DNA from 2 places in the Paenibacillus sp. FSL K6-1217 genome. Region 2 is predicted to be linked to the other one. Evidence: riboswitches for the same ligand, from Rfam matches in the RefSeq annotation. Region 2 holds a riboswitch; the other holds the start of a gene.
The links. Region 2 has a riboswitch for cyclic di-GMP ahead of MHH28_RS25915 (transglutaminase family protein). Riboswitches for the same ligand answer to the same signal wherever they lie in the genome.

Region 1: another riboswitch for cyclic di-GMP. It lies ahead of MHH28_RS24655 (anti-repressor SinI family protein); the one in region 2 lies ahead of MHH28_RS25915 (transglutaminase family protein).

What each region holds. Positions count from the first base shown of each region.
Region 1 covers NZ_CP150271.1:5,576,694-5,581,113, reverse strand. Annotated here, with positions in the region: gene sipW (signal peptidase I SipW) at 1-210, shown strand, start outside; gene MHH28_RS24670 (TasA family protein) at 310-906, shown strand; gene MHH28_RS24665 (TasA family protein) at 944-1,534, shown strand; gene MHH28_RS24660 (helix-turn-helix domain-containing protein) at 1,870-2,202, shown strand; gene MHH28_RS24655 (anti-repressor SinI family protein) at 2,340-2,483, opposite strand; cyclic di-GMP riboswitch class I at 2,518-2,621, opposite strand; gene MHH28_RS24650 (2-oxoglutarate dehydrogenase E1 component) at 3,118-4,420, shown strand, end outside.
Region 2 covers NZ_CP150271.1:5,867,798-5,872,217, reverse strand. Annotated here, with positions in the region: rRNA gene MHH28_RS25920 (16S ribosomal RNA) at 1-646, opposite strand, end outside; gene MHH28_RS25915 (transglutaminase family protein) at 1,024-1,833, opposite strand; cyclic di-GMP riboswitch class I at 1,847-1,927, opposite strand; cyclic di-GMP riboswitch class I at 2,001-2,082, opposite strand; gene MHH28_RS25910 (sortase) at 2,210-2,863, opposite strand; gene MHH28_RS25905 (GtrA family protein) at 2,931-3,335, opposite strand; gene MHH28_RS25900 (glycosyltransferase family 2 protein) at 3,325-4,302, opposite strand; gene MHH28_RS25895 (glycosyltransferase family 39 protein) at 4,399-4,420, opposite strand, start outside.

The sequences.
Region 1 (4,420 bases), 290 kb from region 2:
GGCGTGACTGTCCCCTATGTAGGCTATGCCATGAGCTTCGCAGTCTCCAAAGCCGGAAGCATAGTGCTGATGATTATTCCCGGACTGCTTCTGCTCCTCTACGCGCTGTATTCTTCCTGGAAGGCCGTAGCGGCACTGGAAAAGAAGAATGTCGCGTCATCCGCAGCCAGCGGCGGAGGGCCGGATACTTTCACTGACCTCGTACAATGACCGATTGTTCTCTCCCGTTTACGAAACGCGGAGCCACAATACAGCTTGCCGGAAGCACCGGCTATGCACAAAGCAGACTCATAAGAGAGGGATGAATCAATGAACGTCAAAAAAACATTAGGTCTCGGCGTTGTATCGGCAGCATTAGGCTTAACCCTGGTCGGCGGAGGCACCTTCGCTTACTTCAGCAGTACTTCCACTTCTTCTGCTTCTTTTAACAATGGAACTTTATCACTGCAAACCGATCCTTCTGTCATTGTTAATCTCAGCAACCTCAAGCCGGGCGATACCGTCTTACGGGACTTCAAACTCAAAAATGACGGGACGCTCAATATTCCCAAAGTGGTACTGCGCACCTCATCGGCCATTACAGACGCCCAGGGAGACAACGGCTCCCATAATTTCAAGGATGATATTATCGTGACCTTCCTCCTGAACAAGGATAAGAAGGAATCGCCGCTCCTGGTCATCTCACTGGCCGATCTGGAGCAGGAGAGTCCCGATCTGGTAGCCCGGGGAATTATCGGAGCGATCTTAGGCGGAGAGAAGTCCGGCATTAAAGCCGGCACCTCGGATAACCTGACCATTCAGTTCGCCTTCAAGGAGACCCTCCAGCCGCAGAACTATTATCAGGGCGACACGCTTGCACTGACACTGAATTTCGAAGCTAACCAGGAAAAAGGCACTCTCAAATAATCCATAACAAACAAACCATCCAAGGAGGAATTAAATCATGGGAATCAAAAAAACATTGGGTCTTGGCGTAGCATCGGCAGCACTGGGATTGTCTTTAATCGGCGGGGGCACCTTCGCTTATTTCAGCTCCACAGCCACCAGCACGGCAACCTTCGCCGCCGGTACGCTGAAGCTCGGCTCTTCCTTCAATACACCGGTAGCGCTGACGAACCTGAAGCCGGGAGACTACACCGTCCGCACCTTCACCTTGTCCAATGACGGCACACTGGATATCAAATTCCTCAAGCTCGCCAGCACTTATACTGTAACCGATGCCAAGGGGGATAACGCGGGCCAGGATCTCGGAGACCACTTCAAGGTCAAGCTCCTCGATAATTCGTATACCGGCGGTTCCCTAAGCGGCCATGTGCTGTCCGAGATCTCCCTGAAGGATCTGAAAAACACCCCCAGCTATGATCTCGTAGCGGCGGGCGTACTGCCGGGCGGGATTGCCGCTGCCGGGTCCAAGACCTTCAAGATCGCTTTCGAGTTCGTAGACAACACGCTCGATCAGAACATTTTCCAGGGTGACGGCTTATCGCTGAACTGGACCTTCGATGCGCTTCAGGGACTGGGAGAAGCCAAGTAGGCAGGCAGGTCAGGGACTGAATCTGTAGGCGGAAAAGGCTTTGTCGTCCTTTGTATAGGACGGTACCGTTTCAGCGAGAACTACAAGAATAACGGCATATCCTCCCCCAGCCGGGAGCGGTATGCCGTTTATTTTTTCCCTGCTGCCCGGTTCAATGATTTTGTCCGTCTTGCGGTTTTTTGTTATACTGACTAGTGGAAACGACTTTGCCGTCCTTTTTTAGCGGCGGTACCGTTTCAGCGAGAAAGATAAGGACAATGGATTGCGCGAAGCATCATAGATGCTTATCTTTTAACAAAAAAAGTACGGAGGGCGTTGTAATCGTGTCAGATACTATGGGAAGCCGCATCCACAAACTCCGTCTGGAGAAGGGCTATTCGTTATCCGAGCTTGCGGATAAGGCTGATGTGGCGAAATCATACCTCAGTAATGTGGAACGGAATATTCAATCCAACCCCTCCATTCAATTCATCGAAAAAATCGCTGACGCGCTTCAGGTATCCATTCATGCCTTGCTGTACGGCGGACTGGCCGAGACGGAAGAACAGGCCCTGGACGGGGAATGGTTCCGGCTGGTTCAGGAGGCCATGGCCTCCGGTATCAGCAAACGTGAATTCAAGGAATTCCTGGATTACCAGAAATGGCGCATGGAACAAAAGGACAACTAAACGTGGCATTATAAGCTACAGGGGTACATGCCAGGGAGACCGCCTTCGGAGCTGAAATCCCTCCCTGACATACAGAAAAGGCACAGCTACCGTCCGCTGTGCCTTTTCTGTATGTATCCGAACAATGATGACCGCCCTTACATCGCCTGGAGCGCCTTTTCACTGAGAAACCGGCGGATATCATCCGCCGCGATCCCTGCCTGTTTGGCAGACATCAGCAAATGCACCCATTCTAAATCCAGATCAACTGCCTGCAACTCGTCATTCTCCTGGTTGGACATATCCAAGAAATCTCCTCCTAGAATTTTCGCGTCCCCAGGCAGTCCGGCCATCATAGTAGTATTTCTACTGTGTAGTATCCCTACTTTAGATCCGAGACTTTGTGCCCCTGTCTTTCGGCAGGTTTACCCTTTACTGGACCCTTTCCATCATGAAAGGATCTGGCAAGAATTAATGAAACCGTTCTCCGCAATAACATTATACAAGATCATGCGCGATTAGTGTGTCGTTTTCTGGAATTTTTTTATGATAAAATGTGAGGAAACGTAGCCGAAATTGGCAGCGGCTTGTATAAATATTCCCAGTTCCAAGTTCAAACCCCGGGTAATAGTTTAATTATACTAAGGGGAACCGTAACCGCCCCGCCATACCGCTACACGGCGACATTGTATAGAGACAATTACCCATTTGCATATATTATGGACAGTTAGAGTATTAAAGCTTATTTATGATAGTTCCGTATGAATACGGTAATGAATCATGCCGAATTGCGAACGGATTGCGCGAAAGTATGAATTGATTACCCTGCCGGAAAGTAGCACAATAAGATGAGAATGAAACCGCAAACATTTGCAGCTCCGCCAAGTGGCACACTGGATGCCTCGCGTGGAGTTTATCCGTTAGGAGGACCTATTCATGGCAGTCAAAGAGCCCTATAACGACACAGTATGGAACAAATACTACGGCCCGAACCTGGGCTACATCCAAGAGATGTATGAGCAATTTGTTAAGGACCCCTCTTCAGTTGAACAACATTACCGCGATCTCTTCACCGTATCCGGCCCCCCTCCTCTGGCTCCAGATGCCGAGAGGGCACCAAGGCCTGCCGTATCCGCAGATGCGCAGTGGCTCAAGAAGGCTGTCAAGGCCTCGAAGCTGATCGCCAATATTCGTATATACGGCCATATGGCCGCAGACATTGACCCGCTGGAGCGCAGCAGTAACCCGATGGCGAAATGGCTGGAGCTGGAGACCTACGAGCTTACACGCGAGGATCTGAATGCCCTGCCCGCTTCGCTGATCTGGGACAATGCCCCGGCGGATGTGCATACCGCTATGGATGCCGTCCATAGAATGCGCAAGGCCTACACGCAGACCATCGCCTATGAATTCGGCCATGTGCACGATGAACAGGAGCTGCGCTGGCTCAACAGCCAAGCGGAATCCATGACCTCCCCTGCCCCGCTGAATAATACAGAGCGCAAGGAGCTGCTGAAGCGGCTGATTCAGGTTGAGCATTTCGAGACCTTCCTGCACAAGACCTTCGTCGGCCAGAAGCGGTTCAGCTTGGAGGGCAATGACGCCCTCGTGCCGATGCTGGATGAGATTGTGCGGGCTGCCGCGCATGATGGCGCAGAGCATATTCTGATGGGCATGGCCCACCGCGGAAGACTTAATGTGCTGGCTCATATTCTGGGTAAGCCTTATGATATTATTTTCTCGGAATTCCATCACTCGCCGAACAAAGAGCTGTTCCCTTCGGAAGGCTCCATGGGCGTTACTTACGGCTGGAGCGGGGATGTGAAGTATCATCTCGGGGCTGACCGTGCCGTCCGCGAAGGCGAGACTGTGCGTACCCGGATCACGCTTGCCAACAACCCGAGCCATCTTGAATTCGTCAATCCTGTGGTCGAGGGCTTCACTCGAGCCGCACAGGAAGAGCGCAGCGCCCCGGGCCTGCCTCAGCTGAATACAAGCAAGGCCATGGCTGTGCTGATGCACGGCGACGCCGCCTTCCCGGGCGAAGGCATTGTCGCCGAGACGCTGAATATCGGCAAATTGCAGGGTTATCAGAATGGCGGCACCGTGCATATTATCGTCAATAACCGGATCGGCTTCACCACGGAGAGCGAGGATTCCCGCTCCACCCATTATGCCAGCGATCTGGCCAAAGGGTATGAGATTCCGGTCGTGCATGTCAATGCCGATGACCCGGAAG
Region 2 (4,420 bases):
TGCGACCTCAGGTTGAGCCCAAGGTTTAAACACCAGACTTAAATAACCGCCTGCGCGCGCTTTACGCCCAATAATTCCGGACAACGCTTGCCCCCTACGTATTACCGCGGCTGCTGGCACGTAGTTAGCCGGGGCTTTCTTCTCAGGTACCGTCACTCCGGCAGCAGTTACTCTACCGGACGTTCTTCCCTGGCAACAGAGCTTTACGATCCGAAAACCTTCATCACTCACGCGGCGTTGCTCCGTCAGGCTTGCGCCCATTGCGGAAGATTCCCTACTGCTGCCTCCCGTAGGAGTCTGGGCCGTGTCTCAGTCCCAGTGTGGCCGTTCACCCTCTCAGGTCGGCTACGCATCGTCGCCTTGGTGGGCCGTTACCCCACCAACTAGCTAATGCGCCGCAGGCCCATCCCCAAGCGGCAGATTGCTCCGCCTTTCATTCTCTCCTCAGGAGAAGAAAGAAATTATCCGGTATTAGCTACCGTTTCCGGTAGTTATCCCAGGCTTGAGGGCAGGTTGCCTACGTGTTACTCACCCGTCCGCCGCTAAGTTTGAAAGGAAGCAAGCTTCCTTTCAAACTCCGCTCGACTTGCATGTATTAGGCACGCCGCCAGCGTTCGTCCTGAGCCAGGATCAAACTCTCCAAATTGGTATTTAGAAAGAGCGATTGCTCATTTTGAAACATCTGACGAGAATTGTTACATTCTCTAATTTTGGATCTCACCGAAGTGATTTCCGATACTCACTCGTTGTTCAGTTTTCAAAGATCAAGCTCGTTGTCAGCGCCGCTTAGCGCGTCACCAGCAACTCTTATAATATATCACGTTCACTCAAGCAATGCAAGCTTTATTTTGAAGTCACTTATTTAAGTGATTTCTCATTTCCTTTGCCGCTTCAAGAACGCTTATTTATAATAACCTATCCCTATATTAAAATGCAACCTTTATATAAATATATATAAATAAAAATAACCCACTTAATAATTAAGCGGGTTATTCTCAGTAATACTATAGGTTACAGCTACTCTTAGTAGAATTTCGCTGCAGTATATTTGCTTGCTGCTTTGATCAGTTGTGTGGACGCACTGCTCTTACCCAGGCCCGCATCCACTGTAGTATCAATCGTTACCCATTTGCCGTTCAAGAACACTTCATTCCAGGCATGATAAGAAGTTACATAGCTTGTATTACCCATAACCAGTTTGGTTGGAATGCCTTCACTGCGGAGCATAGTAGCGAACAAGGATGCGTAATCGTAGCAGATCCCTTTATTGGTAGCCAATGTGTTATCGTTGTTCGGAATATAATCCGTGCTTACGCTATTAGCCAGAGAGTAATCATATTTCACGTTAGCTACAATGTAATTGTAGATAGCCTTCACTTTGTCTGCGTCTGTAGTCAGACCCTTTGTAAGCTGTGCTGCCTTTTGAACTGCTTTATCGGAAGAACTCCATTTCACATTCTGTACAGAGCTCAAATATACGGCATTCGTGTTGCTCATGGCGAGGGATACAGTCTCGGAAGATAGCACTTTGTATTTGTTGCCGGTAGTATTCTCAAGAATGGACACCTTGTAAGAACCATTTCCCTGCTGAAGCGGGAACGTCTCATTCGGTTTGGAGGTGTATAAGTTGTAAGTATAGCTGTTAGTGTCCTTTGTAATCATGAGCTTCATCTTCTTGTCCTTAGGAACGTCATACGAAACTCCGATGACCCCTTGATCCAATTGCCCTACATTCAACCAGCTTGAATCTGCATTAGCTGCTTGAGCAGTGCCTGTCTGCACGGAAGCGACAAGTACAAAAAGCGTAATCAACATTAAATAAACTTTCTTCATGGATAAAACTCCTTTCGGTAGCTGGCTGCCATTCTTGCGGGAAGGCCCTTTAGCTTTGCGTCCCTACCTTTCGATAGGTTTGCCGTTATCGTATAAGCTTTATCTGTCCAATCTACTACCACATAATGACAGATTCAGAATAAAAACAAACAAAAAAAGCCTCTTCATTCGGTAGCTGGCTGCCATCCATGACGGGAAGGCCCTGTAGCTTTGCGTCCCTACCTTTCGATAGGTTTGCCGTTATCGTGTATTAGCTTCTTATATTTCTATCTTACCATATCCTTCTCTATTATCAAGACCCAAATTGCTAGATTCCACCAAAAAAACGCTAAAATTTTATGTTTTTTTCGACATTTACCGTCTTGTCCTGCAAGAATCAGGTTAGCTTCGCATGAATAATGAGTCTGTGGGTCGGATCGACAAGCGGATCGCAGGTAATGAGGGTCAGAATCTTATCGTCGTCCTTACCCTTCAGTACCGAAATATCGGTAGGCTCTACAATGGATACATCATATACTACATACTTGTATTCCTGACCGCTTGTAATAAGAGTAATGGTATCCCCTTTACCGACCTCATTCAGTCTGTTGAACAACCGCCCTGCTGTTCTTGACCGGTGTGCCGCAATCGCCGCATTGCCTACCGCACCTATCGGAGCTGTCTCCTTCATATGCGCCGCAGCATGCTTCATATTGGCCTTCGTGGCGCCCTCCAGTACAGGCAGCTTCAGATCGATTTTGTCGATTTCAATAATGGCCGTGATCTTGCCTCCGACTTCAATCTCCGGCGCTGTAGTGGGAACCGGCTCTTCCGCAGCCGATTCTTCCGCCAGCAGCTGGGTGACTTCCGCATAAGGCTTGCTCAGATCCGGATTTGCAGGAGCAGTAGCCGAAGGAACGATTTCACTGTAGGCCTGTTCAGCCTCTTCCAGCAGCTTCTGCTGCTGACGGTCCTCGTACCATTCGCTTCCTTTGGGGTAGAGCATAATCAGGACCCCGGCAAGTATGATCAAATAGGATAACTTCCGCATGACAATCGCCTCCGCAATATAGAATAAGTGCTACCCCCGCAGGATACGGGGAAGATGTACTGTTACCTTAGAATACCCACTTCCGGCTTCCAAAGAAATTAATGATCACTGTAATAAAGGTAACCAGCACCTTGGCCATCAGCACCTGAATCCCCAGGCTGTCAGTGAGCAGATGAATCAGCAGCACGGAGATGCCCAGCACCAGCAGATTCAGGACAATAAATCTCACCAGCTGCATCCGGTCAAAGCCGCTATTGCCGCCCCGGTCCCGGCCCTTGAAGGTTACCTTCTTATTCCAGAAAAAGCTGTTGGCCGTTCCGGCGCTGTAGGAAATAATCTGTGCAGGGGTGTTAAGCATCCCCAGGGAATGCAGCAGAGTAAATACCGCAAAATCAATGAACGTGTTAAGCAGGCCCACTGCATTGAATTTCAAAAATTGGATCATGCCTGCACTCCAAGCCTTATCTTGCATAATCGCTTTCCTTCCGCGTATCTACGGACTCTGCCTCCGGGTAGCCTCTGGTCTCGCGTACGATATAGAGCGGTCTATCCTTCGATTCATCATAGATCCGTCCAATGTATTCCCCGATTACGCCCAGCAGCATCAGCACAATGCCGTTAAACAGCAGGTTAACCCCGACAATGGATGCCCAGCCCGGCACCGTCCAGGAGGTGAAGACCTTCTGGAATAAGACCAGGAACAGGTAGATGAAGCTGGAGAAGGACAGGAAGAAGCCGACATAGGAGGCGATTTTGAGCGGCTTGTGTGAAAAGGAGGTGATTCCGTCGAGCGCGAAGCGGATCATTTTCTTCAGCGGATATTTCGTCTCCCCTGCAAAGCGTTCCTCCCGCACATATTCCACCATAGTCTGCCGGAAGCCAACCCAGCTCACCAGCCCCCGCACATAACGGTTCTTCTCCTTCAGGCCGCGCAGCACATCGCAGACCTTGCGGTCGATCAGCCGGAAGTCCCCGGTATCGGTAGGAATCTCCACACTGGTCATGCTGCTGAGCAGACGGTAGAAGATCTTGGCTGTCACCTTCTTGAAAAAGGTCTCCCCGTGGCGCTTCAGCCGCTTGGCATAAACCACCTCATAGCCTTCCTTCCACTTGGCGATCATCTGCAGAATGACCTCCGGCGGGTCCTGGAGATCTGCGTCAATCACCACAACCGCCTGGCCTTCAGCATAATCCATTCCCGCCGTAATCGCCACCTGATGGCCGAAATTACGGGAGAAGTCAATCAGCTTGACATGCTCATCCGTATTGCTGATGCCGCGCATAATCTCAGCCGTTCGGTCCCGGCTGCCGTCATTGACGAATACGAGCTCATAGGAATCGCCGCAACCATCCATTACTTTTTTGAGCCGCTCGTAGGTTACCTGAATGACTTCCTCCTCATTGTACATGGGGACAATCACACTATATCTGGCTTTCACCTGGGTTCCTCCTAAATTTGTTGTAAGCCACAGCTTCCTTGATGCGCTTCATCAACATCAGCTTTGAACATATATCCGGCTTCTGAAGCTCCCCTCCTAGAAGACCCAGGAAGGGAAC